Regions from separate parts of the Streptomyces sp. NPDC004721 genome, predicted to be linked through region 2. Evidence: riboswitches for the same ligand, from Rfam matches in the RefSeq annotation. Region 2 holds a riboswitch; the other holds the start of a gene.
What was found. Region 2 has a riboswitch for glycine ahead of gcvT (glycine cleavage system aminomethyltransferase GcvT). Riboswitches for the same ligand answer to the same signal wherever they lie in the genome.
Positions count from the first base shown of each region.

Region 1: another riboswitch for glycine. It lies ahead of gcvP (aminomethyl-transferring glycine dehydrogenase); the one in region 2 lies ahead of gcvT (glycine cleavage system aminomethyltransferase GcvT).

Region 1 is NZ_JBSGBZ010000074.1:5,952-15,742, forward strand. It holds gene ACWEK3_RS37400 (FHA domain-containing protein) at 1-710, shown strand, start outside; gene ftsR (transcriptional regulator FtsR) at 728-1,465, shown strand; gene ACWEK3_RS37410 (bifunctional nuclease family protein) at 1,549-2,022, shown strand; gene ACWEK3_RS37415 (MerR family transcriptional regulator) at 2,214-2,897, shown strand; gene ACWEK3_RS37420 (DNA polymerase IV) at 3,048-4,487, shown strand; gene ACWEK3_RS37425 (PRC-barrel domain-containing protein) at 4,397-4,780, opposite strand; glycine riboswitch at 4,894-4,988, shown strand; gene gcvP (aminomethyl-transferring glycine dehydrogenase) at 5,165-8,050, shown strand; gene ACWEK3_RS37435 (TOBE domain-containing protein) at 8,113-8,532, opposite strand; gene ACWEK3_RS37440 (ABC transporter ATP-binding protein) at 8,593-9,684, opposite strand; gene modB (molybdate ABC transporter permease subunit) at 9,735-9,791, opposite strand, start outside.
Region 2 is NZ_JBSGBZ010000009.1:192,866-202,656, forward strand. It holds gene ACWEK3_RS11075 (ABC transporter substrate-binding protein) at 1-1,236, opposite strand, end outside; gene ACWEK3_RS11080 (ABC transporter permease) at 1,304-2,311, opposite strand; gene ACWEK3_RS11085 (enhanced serine sensitivity protein SseB C-terminal domain-containing protein) at 2,630-3,424, opposite strand; gene ACWEK3_RS11090 (enhanced serine sensitivity protein SseB) at 3,623-4,414, opposite strand; gene ACWEK3_RS11095 (AAA family ATPase) at 5,243-5,863, opposite strand; glycine riboswitch at 6,012-6,108, shown strand; glycine riboswitch at 6,109-6,225, shown strand; gene gcvT (glycine cleavage system aminomethyltransferase GcvT) at 6,266-7,393, shown strand; gene gcvH (glycine cleavage system protein GcvH) at 7,522-7,899, shown strand; gene glyA (serine hydroxymethyltransferase) at 7,917-9,179, shown strand; gene ACWEK3_RS11115 (L-serine ammonia-lyase) at 9,281-9,791, shown strand, end outside.

The DNA of each region.
Region 1 (9,791 bases), on a different contig from region 2:
GCCGGCGTCCGCTGTTCAGGGACCAGGTGGCCGGTCAGGACGCGTCGTCGGTTGACCCTGCCCAGTCGGGCGGCATAGGTTTCGGGCAACCGTCGACCTCAGGTACGGCTGGAGGGTTTGCCGCCGGCCCGTACGCGTCCGATGCCCCCGCGGGGCAGCCGCGGCAGGAGGATCCGTCCATGTCGGCCCTGGTGTGTACGAGGTGCGGTAACCGCAACGCGGAGAACAGCCGCTTCTGCTCCAACTGCGGTGCGCCGCTGCGGCCCGGTGCGACGCCGGAGCGCTCGTCGGAGACGACCTCGACGATCTCCATCTCCGGTCTCGAGGCCTACGACGCCGAGGCCACCGGCCAGACGCCGATGCTGTCTCCGGAGGCGCAGGCGGCCGTCGACGCGCTGCCGCTGGGCTCGGCCCTGCTGGTGGTGCGCCGCGGCCCGAACTCCGGCAGCCGCTTCCTCCTGGACGGCGAGCTGACCACGGCGGGGCGTCATCCGCAGAGCGACATCTTCCTGGACGACGTGACGGTCTCGCGTCGCCATGTGGAGTTCCGCCGCAGCCCGGACGGCTCGTTCACGGTGGCCGACGTCGGCAGTCTGAACGGCACGTACGTCAACCGGGAGCCGATCGACCAGGTCGCTCTGTCCAACGGTGACGAGGTGCAGATCGGTAAGTACCGGCTGGTCTTCTACTCGAGCCGGCAGGGCGTCTGACCTGTCAGGGAAGGTCCATGCGTCAATCACCGAGCGGCGGTGCCGGGCACGGCGCCGCCGCCACGGACAGTGGGCTGAAGAGCATCGGCACGGTGCTGAACGTGCTGCGCGACGAGTTCCCCGAGGTCACCGTCTCCAAGATCCGTTTCCTGGAGTCGGAAGGGCTCGTCGAGCCGCGGCGCACCCCCTCGGGGTACCGCAAGTTCAGCATCGGCGACGTCGAGCGGCTGGCCCTGGTCCTGCGGATGCAGCGGGACCACTACCTGCCATTGAAGGTGATCCGCGAGTACCTGGACGCGATGGAGCGCGGCGAGGCGGTCCACCTGCCCGCGGTCGGCCGGCAGCGTGAGGGCGCGGCCGTACCGGCATCGGCCGAGGCGCCATCAGGGGCCCGGATCGGGCGGGCCGAGCTGCTCGCCGCCGCCGGTATCGAGGAGGGGGAGCTGCGGGAGTGGGAGTCGTACGGGCTGCTCACTCCGTTGGCGGACGGGGCCTACGGCGCCGAGGCGGTGACCGTGGCCTCGCTCGTGTCAGAGCTGGGGCGTTTCGGGATCGAGCCCCGGCATCTGCGGGTGATGAAGGCGGCCGCCGACCGGGAGGCCGGGCTCGTCGACCAGGTGGTGGCCCCGCTCAAGCGGCATCGCAACCCGCAGACCAGGGCACATGCGGAGGCCCGCGCCAAGGAGCTCGCGGAGCTCACGGTCCGGCTGCACACGGTGCTCGTCCAGACCGCGCTGGGGGTGCGGCTGCCGTGAGCGGGCCCAGGGAGGCGGCTGGATCCTCCTCCCATGCCCGGCCCGACTACCCAAACGGTCGGGGCACCGCCTAGGGTTGCTGTGTGAACGAGCTCGATGTCGTAGGTGTCCGGGTCGAGATGCCCTCCAACCAGCCGATCGTGCTCCTGCGTGAAGTGGGAGGCGACCGTTACCTCCCCATCTGGATCGGGCCAGGGGAGGCGACGGCGATCGCCTTCGCCCAACAGGGCATGGCCCCTGCGCGACCGCTGACCCACGACCTGTTCAAGGACGTGCTGGAAGCGGTCGGCCAGGAACTCACGGAAGTGCGCATCACGGACCTGCGTGAAGGCGTCTTCTACGCCGAGCTGGTGTTCGCCAGCGGTGTCGAGGTGAGCGCCCGGCCGTCCGATGCCATAGCGCTGGCCCTGCGTACCGGGACGCCGATCTTCGGCAGCGACACGGTGCTCGACGACGCGGGCATCGCGATCCCGGACGAGCAGGAGGACGAGGTGGAGAAGTTCCGCGAGTTCCTCGACCAGATCTCGCCGGAGGACTTCGGCACCAGCAGCCAGTGAAGCGCCCGCAGGGGCCACGGGAGACGGTCCTGCGGCCTCCCTCCGTGGCATTCGGATAGCCTTTCCCGGCGTTGGGGTACGCGAAACCACTCTTAGGGTGATTATCACTCGGCGTGCCGAGTGTGGCGATCGTTGACGCACCCCTGGTGACTGCCTACCGTCGAGGAGGCAGGTCAAGGACGGAGGTCGGCGTGAGAAGCAGCGGCGACGGTACGGCTGGGGGTGCCCCCGGACGCAATGCCGGGGGAAGCGGTCCGTACCCTCCCCCGAGCTCTCGGCTCCGACCGAGCGGGGGGTATCCCCCTGCCGGGGGCGTGGCCGGTCGTGCTCCGCAGCGACCGACGGCGGTGCCGAGCAGCGGAGGGGCGGCGGCCATGGCGACCGAGCAGATCGGCTACCGCGGTCCGACGGCCTGCGCGGCCGCGGGCATCACCTACCGGCAACTGGACTACTGGGCGCGCACCGGGCTGGTCGAGCCGAGCGTGCGTCCCGCCCACGGGTCCGGCGCCCAGCGTCTCTACAGCTTCCGGGACGTCGTCGTCCTGAAGATCGTCAAGCGGTTCCTCGACACCGGCGTGTCGCTGCAGAACATCCGTAGCGCCGTCCAGCATCTGCGCGCGTGCGGTCTGCGTGACCTGGAGCGCATGACGCTGATGAGCGATGGTGCCACGGTGTACGAGTGCACATCGCCCGACGAGGTGCACGCCCTGCTCCAGGGCGGTCAGGGAATCTTCGGCATCGCCGTCGGCGTGGTGTGGCGCGATGTGGAGAGCGCGCTGTCGCAACTGCACGGTGAGCGCATCGACACCGGGGAGACGCTCGTGGGGCACAACCCGGGCGACGAGCTCGCCCGGCGGCGCAACCGGGCCGTCTGAGCGGCCCCTCGGCCGGCTTCGGTCGTTTCGGTCACCGACCTGACCCCATCAGCCCGATCAGCCCGCTCGGCCCCCGGACCGGCTTCGAGAGCCCGTACGGGTGCCGCCGGAACCGGGGCATTGTCAGTGGCGTGGTGCAGCATCGTAGATGTGAGAACCGCACCCACGATCCTCCATCTCGACATGGATGCCTTCTTCGCCTCCGCGGAGCAGGCGTCCAAGCCGAGTCTGCGCGGGAAGGCCGTGGTCGTGGGCGGGCTGGGACCGCGCGGGGTGGTGGCCACGGCGTCGTACGAGGCGCGCGTCTTCGGCGTTCACTCCGCGATGCCCATGGCCCAGGCGAGGCGGCTGGCGCCGAACGCCGCGTACCTCGTGCCGCGCTTCGCCTTCTACCGCTCCATCAGCGAGCGGGTGATGGGCCTCCTGCGGGCGCTGTCGCCCCTCGTGGAGCCGCTGAGCCTGGACGAGGCGTTCGTGGACCTGGAGGCCGGGGGAGCCGCCTGGGACGCGGAGTCAGCCCGGCTGGCGGGGACGAAGCTGCGTGCCGACATCCGGGCCGTCACGGGGCTCACGGGGTCCGTGGGGCTGGCCGCCGCCAAGATGCTCGCCAAGATCGGCTCCGAGCAGGCCAAGCCCGACGGGCTGGTGCTCATCGAGCCCGGCACCGAGCGGGCCCTGCTCGGTCCGCTGTCCGTGCGGACCCTGCCGGGGGTGGGCCCGGCCACGGGCGACCATCTGCGGCGGGCCGGGATCCACACCGTCGAGGAGATCGCCGAGGCCGGCGAGGACGAGCTCGTACGGCTGCTCGGCAAAGCGCACGGGCACGCGCTGTACGCGATGGCGCTGGCCCACGACGAGCGTCCCGTCGTCGCCGAGCGCGAGACGAAGTCGGTGTCCGTCGAGGACACCTACGACGTGGACATCCACGACCGCGTCCGGGTGGCCCTGGAGGTGCAGCGACTGGCCGACCGGTGCGTGCGGCGGCTGCGCGGGGCCGGTCTGTCGGGGCGCACCATCGTGCTGAAGGTGCGCCGTTACGACTTCTCCACCCTGACCCGCTCCGAGACCCTGCGCGGACCCACCGACGACCCCGCGGTGATACGGGAGGCGGCCGCCCGGCTGCTGGACTCCGTGGACACCACCGGCGGCGTACGGCTGCTCGGCGTGGGCGTGTCCGGGCTCGCCGACTACACCCAGGAGGACCTGTTCGCGCAGGCCGCGGGCGCGCAGGCGAAGGGCCCGGTCGAGGAGCGGCCGGAGGAACCCGCCGAGCGGCAGCCGGCACCCACCGAGCGGCGGTGGCCGGCGGGCCACGACGTACGGCACGCCGAGTACGGCCACGGATGGGTGCAGGGCAGCGGTCTCGGCCGCGTCACCGTGCGCTTCGAGACCCCCGACTCCGCGCCGGGCCGGGTACGCACCTTCCTCATGGACGACCCGGACCTGGAGCCGGCCGAGCCTCTTCCGCTGGTTCCTTCGGTACCTCCGGTCCCGCCGGCTCAGCTCTCGTCCGGGCCCGAGCCGGAGCCTGCCAGCTTGCCGAAGTGGTGGTCCGGAACGGTCGGCGGAGGGGCCACGTCGAGGCCGTAGTGGTGGTAGAGCTGCAGTTCCTGCTCCGGGGACAGATGGCGGCCCACGCCGAAGTCGGGGGCCTCCTTGATCAGTGCGCGGTCGAAGGGGACGCGCAGGGCGCCCTCGACCAGTTCGCTGGGCTCCAGGGGGACGAAGGCGTCCCGGGAGAACAAGCCGGTGCGTATGGCCGCCCACTCCGGCACACCGGTCGCGTCGTCGAGGTAGACCTCGTCCACCGTGCCGATCTTGTGGCCGCTGCGGTCGAACGCCTTGCGGCCGATCAGGTTGCGCGGATCGATCTCCGTCTGCACTGTCCCTCCACGTGGTCGCAACTCATCCGTAACCACTACAAAAGAGCACATTCAGCATGGCGGCCACTCGAAGACCCGTGCGGCCGGCCCGCTGGTACTCTGGCAACGGCTGCTGACCCCGTGCGGGAGAGCCCTCCGGCACCACCGGGGGCGCCGAAGGAGCAAATCCTCCCCGGAATCTCTCAGGCCCACGTACCGCACGGACGAGGTCACTCTGGAAAGCAGAGCGGTTGTCGACGGCTTCCGCTCTCACCGACGGTGAAAACCGGGAGCCCTCGGGCGGCCCGGTGAAGCTCTCAGGTTGAGATGACAGAGGGGGAGGCCGTCGGGGCACCCGTGCCGGGGTGTCCCTCGAAGGTCGTGTCAGACCAGGAGGCCTCCGCAATGACCGCCCAGCGCATTCCGCTCTCCGAGCTCGAACAGGGCATCCCCTTCGAACAGCGCCACATCGGGCCCGACCAGGAGGCGCGGGCCAAGATGCTCGCGCAGGTCGGCTACGGCTCGCTCGACGAGCTCACCGCCGCCGCGGTGCCCGATGTGATCAAGAACGCCGACGCGCTCGACCTGCCCGGCGCCCGCACCGAGGCCGAGGTGCTGGCCGAGCTGCGCTCCCTCGCCGACCGCAACCAGGTCCTCGGCTCGATGATCGGACTCGGCTACTACGGGACCTTCACCCCGCCGGTCATCCTGCGCAACGTCATGGAGAACCCGGCCTGGTACACCGCCTACACCCCCTACCAGCCGGAGATCTCCCAGGGCCGCCTCGAGGCGCTGCTGAACTTCCAGACCGTGGTCGCCGACCTGACCGGTCTGCCGACCTCCGGCGCGTCGCTGCTCGACGAGGGCACCGCCGCCGCCGAGGCCATGGCGCTGTCCCGGCGCATGGGCAAGAACAAGAAGGGCCTGTTCCTGGTCGACGCGGACGCGCTGCCGCAGACCATCGCCGTCATCGAGACCCGCGCCGAGCCGACCGGCGTCGAGGTCGTCGTCGCCGACCTGGGCGCGGGCATCCCCGCCGAGATCGCCGAGCGCGAGATCAACGGCGTGCTCCTGCAGTACCCGGGCGCCTCCGGTGCCGTGCGCGACCTGAAGCCCGTCATCGACCAGGCACACGAGCTGGGCGCCGTGGTCACCATCGCCGCCGACCTGCTCGCGCTCACCCTGCTGAAGTCGCCCGGCGAGCTCGGCGCGGACATCGCAGTCGGCACCACCCAGCGCTTCGGTGTGCCGATGGGCTTCGGCGGCCCGCACGCCGGCTACATGGCGGTGCGCGAGAAGTTCGCGCGCAGCCTGCCCGGCCGCCTGGTCGGCGTCTCCGTCGACGCCGACGGCAACAAGGCGTACCGCCTCGCCCTGCAGACCCGTGAGCAGCACATCCGCCGCGAGAAGGCCACCAGCAACATCTGCACCGCCCAGGTGCTGCTCGCCGTCATGGCCGGCATGTACGCGGTCTACCACGGCCCCGAGGGCCTGCGGGACATCGCGCTGCGTACCCACCGCTACGCCACGGTCCTCGCCGAGGGTCTCGAGGCCGGCGGTCTCGAGGTCGTGCACGGCGCGTACTTCGACACCCTGACCGTCAAGGCGGAGGGGCGTGCCGCCGAGGTCGTCGCCGCGGCCCGCGAGGGCGGCGTGAACCTGCGCCTGGTCGACGCCGACCACGTCTCGGTCGCCTGCGACGAGACCACCACCCGGGACCGGCTGCGCGCCGTGTGGGCCGCTTTCGGCGTCGGGGGCGACATCGAGGCGCTGGACGCCGCCGCCGAGGACGCGCTGCCCGAGGCGCTGCTGCGCGACGACGCCTACCTCACCCACCCGGTCTTCCACCAGTACCGGTCCGAGACCGCGATGCTGCGCTACCTGCGCCGGCTGTCCGACCGCGACTACGCGCTCGACCGCGGCATGATCCCGCTGGGCTCGTGCACCATGAAGCTCAACGCGACGACCGAGATGGAGCCGGTCACCTGGCCGGAGTTCGGGCAGCTGCACCCCTTCGTGCCCGCCGAGCAGGCGCAGGGCTACCTCACCCTCATCCGCGAGCTGGAGGAACGTCTCGCCGAGGTCACCGGCTACGACAAGGTCTCCCTTCAGCCGAACGCCGGCTCCCAGGGCGAGCTGGCCGGTCTGCTCGCCGTGCGCGGTTACCACCGTGCCAACGGCGACGAGCAGCGCACCATCTGCCTCATCCCGTCCTCCGCGCACGGCACCAACGCCGCCAGCGCCGTGATGGCCGGCATGAAGGTCATCGTCGTCAAGACCTCCGAGGACGGCGAGATCGACGTCGAGGACCTGCGGGCGAAGATCGAGCAGTACCGCGAGCAGCTGGCCGTGCTGATGATCACCTACCCGTCCACGCACGGCGTGTTCGAGGAGCACGTCGCCGACATCTGCGCGCAGGTCCACGAGGCCGGCGGCCAGGTGTACGTCGACGGCGCCAACCTCAACGCCCTGGTGGGCCTCGCCAAGCCGGGCCACTTCGGCGGCGACGTCTCCCACCTGAACCTGCACAAGACGTTCTGCATCCCGCACGGCGGCGGCGGTCCCGGCGTCGGCCCGGTCGGTGTGCGCTCCCACCTGGCGCCGTACCTGCCCAACCACCCGCTCCAGCCCGACGCCGGCCCGGAGACCGGAGTCGGCCCGATCTCGGCCGCGCCGTGGGGCTCGGCAGGCATCCTGCCGATCTCCTGGGCCTACGTCCGCCTGATGGGCGGCGAGGGCCTCAAGCGGGCCACGCAGGTCGCCGTGCTCAGCGCCAACTACGTCGCCAAGCGCCTCGAGCCGCACTACCCGGTGCTCTACACCGGTCCCGGCGGCCTGGTCGCCCACGAGTGCATCATCGACCTGCGCCCGCTGACCAAGGCGACCGGGGTGAGCGTGGACGACGTGGCCAAGCGGCTGATCGACTACGGCTTCCACGCGCCGACGATGTCGTTCCCGGTGGCCGGCACGCTGATGATCGAGCCGACCGAGTCCGAGGACCTGGCCGAGCTGGACCGGTTCTGCGACGCGATGATCGCGATCCGCGCCGAGATCGAGAAGGTCGGTTCCGGCCAGTGGCCGGCGGACGACAACCCGCTGTACGGCGCCCCGCACACCGCCGCCGCGCTCGGCGGGGAGTGGCAGCACGGCTACACCCGTGAGGAGGCCGTCTTCCCGGCCGGGGTCTCGGTGGCCGACAAGTACTGGCCGCCGGTGCGCCGGATCGACCAGGCCTTCGGTGACCGCAACCTCGTCTGCTCCTGCCCGCCGCTGGACGCGTACGAGGACTGATCGAGCGGCTTATGGGGCTCCCGTCCGATCCGGGCGGGGGCCCCAGGGCTTTTCCCGGCGTGTCACACGGTGGCCAGGGAGACCTCGGTCGACTTGATCAGGGCGGTGACGCGTGTGCCCGTCGCCAGGCCGAGTTCCGTGGCGGCGTCCCTGGTGATCGCGGCGGTCAGCTCGCCGCCCTCCACCTCGACCCGGACGGACGCCATGGCCGCGCCCAGGGCGATCCCGGTGACGGTGCCCGGCAGCCGGTTGCGGATGGACAGGCCCTCGACCGGCCCGGTCGCCAGGGACACCTCCGTCGACTTCACCAGGGCGCGTACGGCGCTGCCCTCGGTCAGACGCAGGTCCTCGACGGCGTCCCTGGTGATCGCGGACGTGAGCTGTCCGCCTCCGTCCAGGCGCACGTGAACGAGGGCCATCGCCTCGCCGGGGGTGACGGTGGTGACCGTGCCGGGCAACTGGTTGCGCATGCTCAGGCTCATGGGCGTGCCTCGCGGTGGGTGGGGGACGTGGTGATCACCCACCGTAGGGCGACCGGTGCCTCAGGCCGGGTAGGCGTGGGTCTGCGCCGCCTTGACCGTCGCCCAGACCGCCGCGCCCGGGTGCAGTTCCAGCTCGGCGGCCGCGACCGTGGTCAGGTCCGCGGTGAGGGCGAGTTCGCCGGTCAGGTCGGCGCGGATCTGGTCGCCATGGGTCTCAAGACCGGCGACCTCGCAGTGCCACAGGTTGCGCGCGCTGGAGCCCGAGGGGCGATCCCGGTGGAGAGTGACCGCGCTCGGCGGGAAGGCCACGAAGACCTCTCCCGTCAGGTCCTCGGTGGTGGTGATGGCGGGACCGGCCGCGAGACGGACGCAGTGGCCCTCCGCCTCACCGCGGTAGAGGTTCAGGCCCACGAGCTGCGCGACGTAGTCGGTGCGCGGATGGCGGGCGATCTCCGACGGCGTGCCCTCCTGGACGACACGGCCGTGCTCGACGACGACCAGCCGGTCGGCCAGCACCATCGCGTCCAGCGGGTCATGGGTGACCAGGACGGCGACGGCCTCGAACTCGGCCAGGTGTCGGCGCAGCTGGGCGCGGACCTCCAGCCGGGTGCGGGCGTCGAGCGCGGCGAGCGGTTCGTCGAGCAGTAGCAGCCGGGGCCCGGTGGCCAGGGCGCGGGCCAGGGCCACGCGCTGCGCCTGGCCGCCGGAGAGGCGGCGGGGCTTGGCACCGGTGTGGTCGGCCAGTCCCATCCGGTCCAGCCACCGCGCGGCCTGCGCGCGGGCCTCGGCCTTGGACGCGCCCCGGCAGCGCGGCCCGAACGCCACGTTGTCCAGGGCCGACAGGTGCGGGAACAGCAGGTAGTCCTGGAAGACCACGCCGACCGGGCGTGCCTCCGGCGGCGTGCGGTCCAGCGCGGCGCCGTCCAGGCGCAGATGGCCGCCGGTGAGCGGGACCAGGCCCGCCAGCGCGCGCAGAGCCGTCGTCTTCCCGGCGCCGTTCGGGCCAAGCAGTGCCACCACGTCGCCGGGGGCGGCGGTGAGCGCGACGTCCAGGCGGAAGCCGCCGCGGTCGACGACGAGGCGGGCGTCCAGGCCCTCCCCGGGCACGCCCTCGGCACGTACGCCGGCAGTGGTCCGGTCGATGTCGGTCATGAGGTGAACGTCCTGGGATACGGGGCGGCTCGGGATCGACGGCGGATTCATCAGGAGGCCGTCATCCAACGGTCCCGCAGACCCGCCAGTACGGCGATCGACACCGC
Region 2 (9,791 bases):
GTTGCCGTTCTTGTTGGCGGTGGCCAGCTCGAACGGGTCGTACTTCTGGCCCTCGGCGCCCGGCACCGACGGGGGCAGCATGTTGGTGCCGATGTCACCGCCGGCGACCGGGCCACCGCGCGCGGTCTGCAGCGACACGTGGTCCGCGCCGTAGATCACGGCGTTGCGGCAGTGGATGTTGTCGAACGGCTCCACGCTCTGCGGGAAGACCGCGTAACGGACGTAGCCGGAGACCGGGTTGTCCAGGTTGCCCTTGTACTTCTTCAGGGCGGTCTGGCGGCCCTGCGGCGACATACCGGTCTGGTTCAGGTCCAGGTCGTAGTCACCGGCGATCAGGCGCTGGTCCATGTCGTTGGCGTTCGAGAAGAACTTGATGGTGATCTCGTCCGGGTAGGCCTTGCGGATCGGGTCCGAGGCCTGCTTCCACTCGGTGTTGCGGACGAGCTTCAGGTCCTTGCCGGGGTCGTACGAGGCGAACTTGTACGGGCCCGAAGAGAACGGGTGCAGACCGTACTTGGACTTGGTGTCCATGTCCTGCCGGACGGGGGACGCGGAGATCAGGGACAGCATCTGCTCGAAGTCCGAGTTGGCCTTCGGCAGGTGGAAGACGATGGTCTTGTCGTCCGGCGTGTCGATCGCCTTCAGACCCAGGTGTTCCTTGTCCTTGTCCTTGTAGGGGCCCTGGTACTTGCCGTCCGGGTCCAGGACCTCCTTCAGGTAGGTCGGACCGCCGGACAGCACGTCCTGCGCCCAGACGCGCTCGATGCCGTACTTGATGTCCTTGGAGGTGATCGGCTTGCCGTCCTCCCACGTCACGTCGTCGCGCAGCGTGTAGGTGTAGGTCTTGCCGCCGTCGGTGACCTTGGCGAGATCCGTGGCGAGGTCCGGGGTCAGCTCGGCGCCGGCCTTACCGGGCTCCGTCTTGTTCGTGACCAGCTGGCGGCTGTAGTAGCGGGAGAAGTTCCACATCATGCCGTAGTAGCCGCGCGTGGTGTCCCACGAGTCGGCGTCCTGGGCGGAGGCGAACTTCAGCGTGCCGCCCTTCTTGGCCTCGGATGCCTGGGCGACCTTGTTGTTGGCTGCGTCGAAGCCGGCCGCGCCGGTCTTCGAACCGCCGCCACCACCGCCGTTGTCGTCCTTGCCGCCGCCGCACGCCGCCGTGGTCAGCAGCGCGGCGACCACAGCAGCAGCGGCCACGGCCTGCTTGCGCCGCCCTGAGGTGCGTTGGGTAGTCACGTTCTCGGATCCTCCGGATAGATGAGAGACCCCGTGTAGGTGCACGGGTCGCTGGGGGTAGGGCAGTTCAGCGGGAGCCCTTGGGGTCGAGCGCGTCCCGCACGCCGTCGCCGAAGAGGTTGAAGGCAAGGACGGTGATGAAGATCGCCACACCGGGGACCACCATGTACATGGGGTCCGCCTGGTAGTAGTCGATGGCAGTCGAGAGCATCTGGCCCCAGGAGGCGGTCGGCGGCTTGACGCCCACGCCGAGGAAGCTGAGCGCGGCCTCGGTGAGGATGTTGGTCGGGATCATCATCGTCGTGTACACGATGATCGGCGCCACGAGGTTGGGCAGCAGCTCCTTGAACAGGATGTAGAAGCGGCCGGCGCCGAGCGAGCGCGCCGCCTCGACGTACTCGCGTTCACGCAGCGAGAGCGTCTGGCCGCGCACCACGCGGCCGATGTAGGGCCAGCCGAAGAAGCCGATGACCAGGATCATCACGAAGACGCGCACACCAGTGCCGGACAGGCCGAGCATCTCGCTCGGCATGACGGAGACCAGCGCGATGATGAACAGCAGCTGCGGGAAGGCGAGCAGGCCGTCCATGACCCGGCTGATGGCCGCGTCCACCCAGCCGCCGAAGAAGCCGGCGAGGATGCCGAGGACGGTGCCCAGGATGACGGCGACCACGGCGGAGAGGAAGCCCACGAGCAGCGAGATCTGGGCGCCATAGACGATGCGGGCGAAGATGTCGCGGCCGCTGACCGGCTCGACGCCGAGGAGGTGGTCGCCGCTCATGCCGCCGAGGGAACCCTTGGGGGTGCCGAAGAGCGGGTCGATCAGGTCCTCGTGGTGCAGCTCGGGGTCCTGACCGACGACGTGCGCGATCACGGGCGCGAGCAGCGCGACCAGGATGAGCAGGAGCACGATGATGCCGCCCGTCAGGGCGAGCTTGTCCCGCTTGAGGCGCTCCCAGGCGATCCGGCCCAGGGAACGCCCCTGTACCGCCTTGGCAGCGACGCCGGCGGCCGTCGCCTCGTCGGCAGCGCTCGGGGCCGCTTCCGCGGTCGGCTCGTGCAGTGGTGCCGTCATCTGGCAGGGACCCCTCTCAACCGGCGGTGGCCGGCCCGCGCTTGCCGCTGTGGCGGCTGTTCAGTCCGTCGTACACAGGGGCGAACGCCCCTTGGTGCGGGAGTCTTCAACGCCATGGTGATCTGTTGCCAGTCTTGGCGGTGAATGGATGCGCAAACGTGATGCGGGTAGTGGGGTTCCGTTATCCGGACAGTGGGTAACGGGGGTCGGACAGGGACCAGTTGGGGCGGCCCACAGCAAAAACGGACCATCCGCATCCATCTACGCGCGCAGAGGATCACCGGTGCGTGAGCCCTGCCGGCGGACGGACCGGACGGATCAGTAGCCGCCGCGCACCGGCGGATAGCCGTAGCCGGCCGCCGGGGCCTGCGCGGGGGCCGCGGGGGTCTCCCGGTCGTAGAACGGACGGGAGTTGGCGCGCAGCCACATCGCGACCGGGTCGTACTCGTCGGACATCGCGACCGTCGACACCGGCAGCCCGTCGGGGACGGCGCCGATGGACTGCTGCATCATCACGCGCACCGAGTCGACGGCCGGCGGCGAGGTGTCGTACACGTCGAGACCGATGGCGAGATACGGCGCTCCGAGCGCGGGCTGCACCCAGGCGCGGCGCAGCGAGCGCAGGGCCGGGGTACGGTGGGCGTTCTGGGTGAGCAGGGCGTAGAACTGCGGGGCCTCTACGGCGGGTTCGGACAGCCGGAGGGGGCCCGCGGGCTGGCGGTCAAGACCGGTGGCGATGCGACGCAGGTCCAGCCACGGGATGCCGACGCCGCCGCCCGGGGCGTGCGGGTTCAGCCAGAGGCCGTAGTGGTCGGGGTAGAGGGTGCGGGCCACGTCGAGGCTGTCCACGACCTCGTACGAACGGTTCCAGCCGCTCGCCGACAGCTCCTGGGCGGAGGTCACGCAGGGCGCGTAGCCGTGGCCGTCGACCTCCATGTGGCCGTACTGGGCGTCGGGGGAGCCCGCCTGGCCGTGCCAGAGCAGCATCCAGACCTGGCCGGAGGACGGGGTCGCCAGCGCGCGCAGCAGCGCCTCGTAGGCGTCGTAACGCCCGGGCGTCACCTGGCGCAGCGTCTGCTCGACCTGCCCGGCCGTGGTGCCGCTGGCGCTCACTTGTACCGCCCCTCCATACAACCGACGTTTCGACCGAGCCGTGGGCCGGGTCCTGTCGTCACCTTCCCGTCGTCCGCCCGGCGGGCAGGCGGGAAGGTGACGGCAGGCCTAGCTTAGAGCCGCCGTCCGGCGGCCGGGGACTCGCCGTGCGCCGCCGGCTGCGGATCGTGTGCGCTTCCCCGGCGTCCCGGGTCGGGCTCAGTGGGCGTGCTGGTAGAACGGGCGGACGTTCTCCCTCATCCAGTCCGCCACGGGATCCTGGGCCACGTCCAGGAGGACCAGGTTGACCGGCCACCCGGCCGGGTTCTTCGTCAGGGCGCGGCCCAGGGCGTCCAGGGGGGCGGCCTGCGGGTCGCCCTCCCACTGGGACAGTTCGACGCCTATGAACATGACCGGGTCGTCCGTCTCGACGGCGGCCAGGCAGCGGCGGGCGGTGCTGACCACGCCGGTCTCGGCGAACTCGGCGCCGGCGGCGGCGAGGAAGTCCACCGGGTCGTCCTGCCAGTCCGGTTCGAAGAGGCGGACGCGGCCGCCGTTCGACAGGCCGTCCAGCGGGGTGCGCCCCGCCCGGCACAATTCGGCCACCGCGGCCGGCGGCAGCGGGACGCCGACCACGCCGTCCGGGTTGAGCGCGATGCCGGCCTGCGGGGGCAGTCCGCGCGCGAAGTCGACGGCGGGCGCGACGGTGTACGCCATGTGCGGACCCACGGCCCGGCGGAGCTGCTCCTCGGAGCTGAAGACCGGCACATACGCCTGGCCGTCGATCTCCAGCGTGGGCAGGTCGAGCGGGCCGCTGTGCGGACCGCCGCCGTTGGGCAGGGGCACCCAGATGAGGCTCCGGCCGAGGACCTCGACGATCCGGCCACCGGCGGTCGGGACACCGAGGGAGGCGGACAGCACCTCCTCCAGCTCGTTGCCGGGCCATCCGCCGTGGGAATGGGATTGCGCCTGTGCCGGAAGGTCCGCGGAGAAGTCCGCCGGGAAGTCCATCTGCTACCGCCTGCTGTGAACACTGCTGTGGCCGAAAGGCTATCGGGTACACGCCCAAACCTCACGGAAAATCCCACGACCAGGGCCTACGGCTCCCCACACGAGCCCCCGGCCGAGTGGGCGGCCACATCGCCCCACGAGGCGCGAACGGCGCGGCGCCCTCATCTCGGTGAGACGGCTCGCACGCCGGGCAACCGCCGGGAGGACGACCCGCCCAGCACGACCGCCCCCGCCCCGCGAGCGCGCCGTGCGGCGGGACGCGTCCCGGTTCACTCAGCGGTCCGCGCGGCGCCGGACCAGCCTCGTTCCGGTGGACAGTCCGTGCGCTGCGCACTGCGCCGCCGGCCGGCGGGCCCCGGGCGGGGTCGGGTGTCGGCGCCGAACGGGGCTCCGCGCGCCAACCGCCGCGAAGGGCTGCGCGCGGTCCTCGGGTCGCGAACCCGGTCCGCCGCAGTAGCGCTCCCGCCTCACGGTCCAGCAGGGTCGCAGAGCCGCAGCCCCTCGGCAGAACGCTCCGCCGACAGGCCGGGCGGTGGCGCCGGAAGGCGTACCGCGGCACCACGCCCCGATCCGGTCAGCGGTCCGTACAGCCCGAGCCACGCCCATTACTGTCAACGGTCCACGTGGCGCGAGACGCCGCGGTGCGGTGGGCAGTCCGTGTCCTGGGCGCTGCGCCGTGGCAGCCGGGCCCGGGGGCCCGGGGGCCCGGGTGTCGGCGTAGTGAGCTGGGCGGTCGCGCGGGGTGGGGCGGAGTGCGCCCGGTGGGCGGCCCTCGGGGCTGAACAGGGCTCCCCCGCGTGGACCGCCGTGACGGGCCGCATGCTGTCCTCAGGTGGCGAAATCGATGCGGCGCAGGCGGGTCGCTGCCTCGCGGTCCAGGAGGACCGCCGAGCCGCAGCCCGCCGGCAGGGTGTTCCGCTCCACCGCGTGGAGCAGGGCGGCGGTGGCGCGGCGGTGTCGGTGGAAGGCGTAGCGGGAGACACCGCGGCCCCGTGCGTGCTGGCCGGTCAGGGCGGTGCCGGGGGTGACGTCCAGCAGGACGAGGTGCAGGGTGCCGCCGCGGCGGCGGGCGGTGCGGGCCAGCCAGGCGCGGACCCAGGGCTGCGTGCCGCAGTCGTGGACCACGAGCGCCGCCCCGGAGCGCAGCGCCCGGCGCAGCCCCGCGAAGTGGGCGAGGCGGACCAGGGGGCGGTACAGCGCGTAGGGGAGGTGCGCTGCCAGGCGGGCGTCCCAGCGGTCGCGGGTGTCCTGGGAGTCGATGCGGACGCCGTGCACCGCGCGCCGCATCAGCGTGGACTTGCCGCTGCCAGGCAGACCGGTCACCACGACCAGGTCGCGCGGGCCGAAGTGCAGCACGCGCGGGCCGCGGCCGGATAGGTCCCGCAGGTCGCGGACCAAGAGGGCGGGGGCCTGGGCCGTCGCGTACAACGCGGTCCTGTGCGCCGTCATCATTCCTCCCCACGGATCGTAAAGAGAAGGTAATGTGCGGCGCCCGCTGTTTCCGTGCACGTCCTGCCACAGGACGGTCACAGATGCCGCCCTGCCGCAAATCGGGCCGAGCGTGCAATGATGTGCGCGCAACTGCATATCGGCCGCTTGAATCCGCGCGGGAGAGTCCCCAGCCGTCTCGCTGGGGCGCCGAAGGAGCAAGTACCTCCCTTGAATCTCTCAGGCACCGTTACCGCGCGGGCGAGGCACATCTGAAAAGCGGGCCGCTGGCGCAGTGGCTCCACCCAAGGTGCAAGCCGTGCACCGTCCGTCCGACGGCGGTCATGGCGAACCTCTCAGGTTCCGATGACAGATGGGGAGGACTTGATCCGTCCTCGCCTGCCATGCCTTGGAGACCGTCCGATGAGCAGTACCGAACCCGACCGACCCCGCCGCACCGCGCTCGACGCGCTGCACCGTTCGCTCGGCGCGACGATGACCGACTTCGCCGGCTGGGACATGCCCCTGCGCTACGGCTCCGAGCGCGACGAGCACATCGCCGTACGGACGAAGGCCGGCCTCTTCGACCTGTCCCACATGGGCGAGATCAGCGTCACCGGCCCGCAGGCCGTCGCGCTGCTGAACCACGCCCTGGTCGGCAACATCGCCACCGTCGGCCTCGGCCGCGCCCGCTACACCATGATCTGCCAGGCCGACGGCGGCATCCTGGACGACCTGATCGTCTACCGCCTGGGCGAGACCGAGTACCTGGTCGTCGCCAACGCCTCCAACGCCCAGGTCGTGCTCGACGCGCTGACCGAGCGGGCGGCGGGCTTCGACGCCGAGGTGCGCGACGACCGGGACGACTACGCGCTGCTCGCCGTGCAGGGCCCCGAGTCCGCCGGCATCCTGAAGTCCCTCACCGACGCCGACCTGGAGGGCCTGAAGTACTACGCCGGGCTCCCCGGCACGGTCGCCGGCGTCCCAGCGCTGATCGCGCGCACCGGCTACACCGGCGAGGACGGCTTCGAGCTGTTCGTGGCCCCGGGCGACGCGGAGAAGCTGTGGCAGGCGCTGACCGAGGCCGGAGCGGACGCCGGTCTTGTCCCGTGCGGCCTGTCCTGCCGGGACACGCTGCGCCTGGAGGCGGGCATGCCGCTGTACGGGCACGAGCTGTCGACCTCGCTGACCCCGTTCGACGCGGGCCTCGGCCGGGTGGTCAAGTTCGAGAAGGAGGGCGACTTCGTGGGCCGCGAGGCGCTGGTGGCCGCCGCCGAGCGCGCCGCCGCCGAGCCGCCCCGGGTGCTCGTCGGCCTGGTCGCCGAGGGCCGCCGGGTCCCGCGCGCCGGGTACGCGGTCGTCGCGGGCGGCGAGGTGATCGGCGAGATCACCTCCGGCGCCCCCTCCCCCACCCTGGGCAAGCCGATCGCCATGGCGTACGTCGACGCCGCGCACGCCGCTCCGGGCACGGCCGGTGTCGGTGTGGACATCCGGGGCAACCACGAGCCGTACGAGGTCGTGGCGCTGCCCTTCTACAAGCGGCAGAAGTGACAAAGCGGCGGACGTGACACCGCCGTAGCCGGCACGGAGGCGACGTGAGACACGTCACCCCTGGTCACGCCCGCCTTTCGCAGTCCCTCATTCATCACCACTGACTCGCGTACAGGAGAATTCTGGCCATGAACAACCCTCAGCATCTGCGCTACAGCAAGGAGCACGAGTGGCTGTCGCCCGTCGAGGACGGCGTGGCGACGGTCGGCATCACGGAGTTCGCGGCCAACGCGCTCGGCGATGTCGTCTACGCCCAGCTCCCGGAGGTCGGCGACACGGTGGCCGCGGGCGAGACCTGCGGTGAGCTGGAGTCGACCAAGTCGGTGTCCGACCTGTACTCCCCCGTCAGCGGCGAGGTCACCGAGATCAACGAGGACGTGGTGAACGACCCGTCGCTGGTGAACTCCGCGCCCTTCGAGGGCGGCTGGCTGTTCAAGGTGCGCCTGGCCGAGGAGCCCGCCGACCTGCTCTCCGCCGACGAGTACGCCGCCGAGACGGCCGGCTGAGAATCGGGTACACGCACATGACTGCTCTCAACACACCCCTGCACGAGCTCGACCCGGACGTCGCCGCCGCGGTCGACGCCGAGCTGCACCGCCAGCAGTCCACGCTGGAGATGATCGCCTCCGAGAACTTCGCCCCGGTGGCGGTCATGGAGGCGCAGGGCTCGGTCCTCACCAACAAGTACGCCGAGGGCTACCCCGGCCGCCGCTACTACGGCGGCTGCGAGCACGTCGACGTGGTCGAGCAGATCGCCATCGACCGCATCAAGGAGCTGTTCGGCGCCGAGCACGCCAACGTGCAGCCGCACTCCGGCGCGCAGGCGAACGCGGCCGCGATGTTCGCGCTACTCAAGCCCGGTGACACGATCATGGGTCTGAACCTCGCCCACGGCGGGCACCTGACCCACGGCATGAAGATCAACTTCTCCGGCAAGCTCTACAACGTCGTCGCCTACCACGTGGGCGAGGACGGCCTGGTCGACATGGCCGAGGTGGAGCGGCTGGCGAAGGAGTCCAAGCCGAAGCTGATCGTGGCCGGCTGGTCCGCGTACCCGCGGCAGCTGGACTTCGCCGCGTTCCGCCGGATCGCGGACGAGGTCGGCGCGTACCTCATGGTCGACATGGCGCACTTCGCCGGCCTGGTGGCCGCGGGCCTGCACCCGAACCCGGTGCCGCACGCCCACGTGGTCACCACCACCACCCACAAGACGCTGGGCGGCCCGCGCGGTGGCGTGATCCTGTCCACGGCCGAGCTGGCGAAGAAGATCAACTCCGCGGTGTTCCCCGGTCAGCAGGGCGGCCCGCTGGAGCACGTGATCGCCGCCAAGGCGGTGTCCTTCAAGGTCGCCGCGAGCGAGGAGTTCAGGGAGCGCCAGCGTCGTACCCTGGAGGGCGCCCGCATCCTGGCCGAGCGCCTGGTCCAGGACGACGTCCGGGCGGTCGGCGTGGACGTCCTGTCCGGCGGTACGGACGTGCACCTGGTCCTGGTCGACCTGCGCGACTCCGAGCTGGACGGGCAGCAGGCCGAGGACCGCCTCCACGAGCTCGGGATCACCGTCAACCGCAACGCGATCCCGAACGACCCGCGCCCGCCGATGGTCACCTCGGGCCTCAGGATCGGCACGCCGGCCCTGGCCACCCGCGGTTTCACGACCGAGGACTTCACCGAGGTCGCGGACGTGATCGCCGAGGCGCTGAAGCCGTCCTACGACGCCGATGCCCTCAAGGCCCGGGTGCGCGCCCTGGCCGACAAGCACCCGCTGTACCCGGGTCTGAACAAGTAGGGCCCGTTCCGAGGAGTGCCGCGTACGGGCCGGAGAACCCGGCCCGTACGCGGCGCCCCGCCCCTGGCACCCCCAGCACCACCCCGTCTTGAGGAGTCACCGTGGCCATCTCGGTCTTCGACCTGTTCTCGATCGGCATAGGCCCGTCGAGCTCCCACACGGTCGGCCCGATGCGGGCGGCCCGCATGTTCGCCCGCCGGCTCCGCAACGAGGACCTGCTGGAGCGGGCCGCCTCGGTCCGCGCCGAGCTGTACGGCTCCCTCGGCGCGACGGGCCACGGCCACGGCACGCCGAAGGCGGTGCTGCTCGGCCTGGAGGGCGCCTCGCCGCGCACGGTGGACGTGGAGACGGCCGACGAGCGGGTCGAGACGATCAGGACCTCCGGCCGCCTGAGCCTGCTCGGCGAGCACGAGATCGCGTTCTCCTACGACGACGACATGGTCCTGCACCGCCGCAAGGCGCTCCCCTACCACGCCAACGGCATGACCCTGTGGGCGTACGACGCCTCCGGCGCCGAGCTGCTGGCCAAGACGTACTACTCGGTGGGCGGCGGCTTCGTCGTGGACGAGGAGGCGGTGGGCGCCGACCGCATCAAGCTGGACGACACGGTGC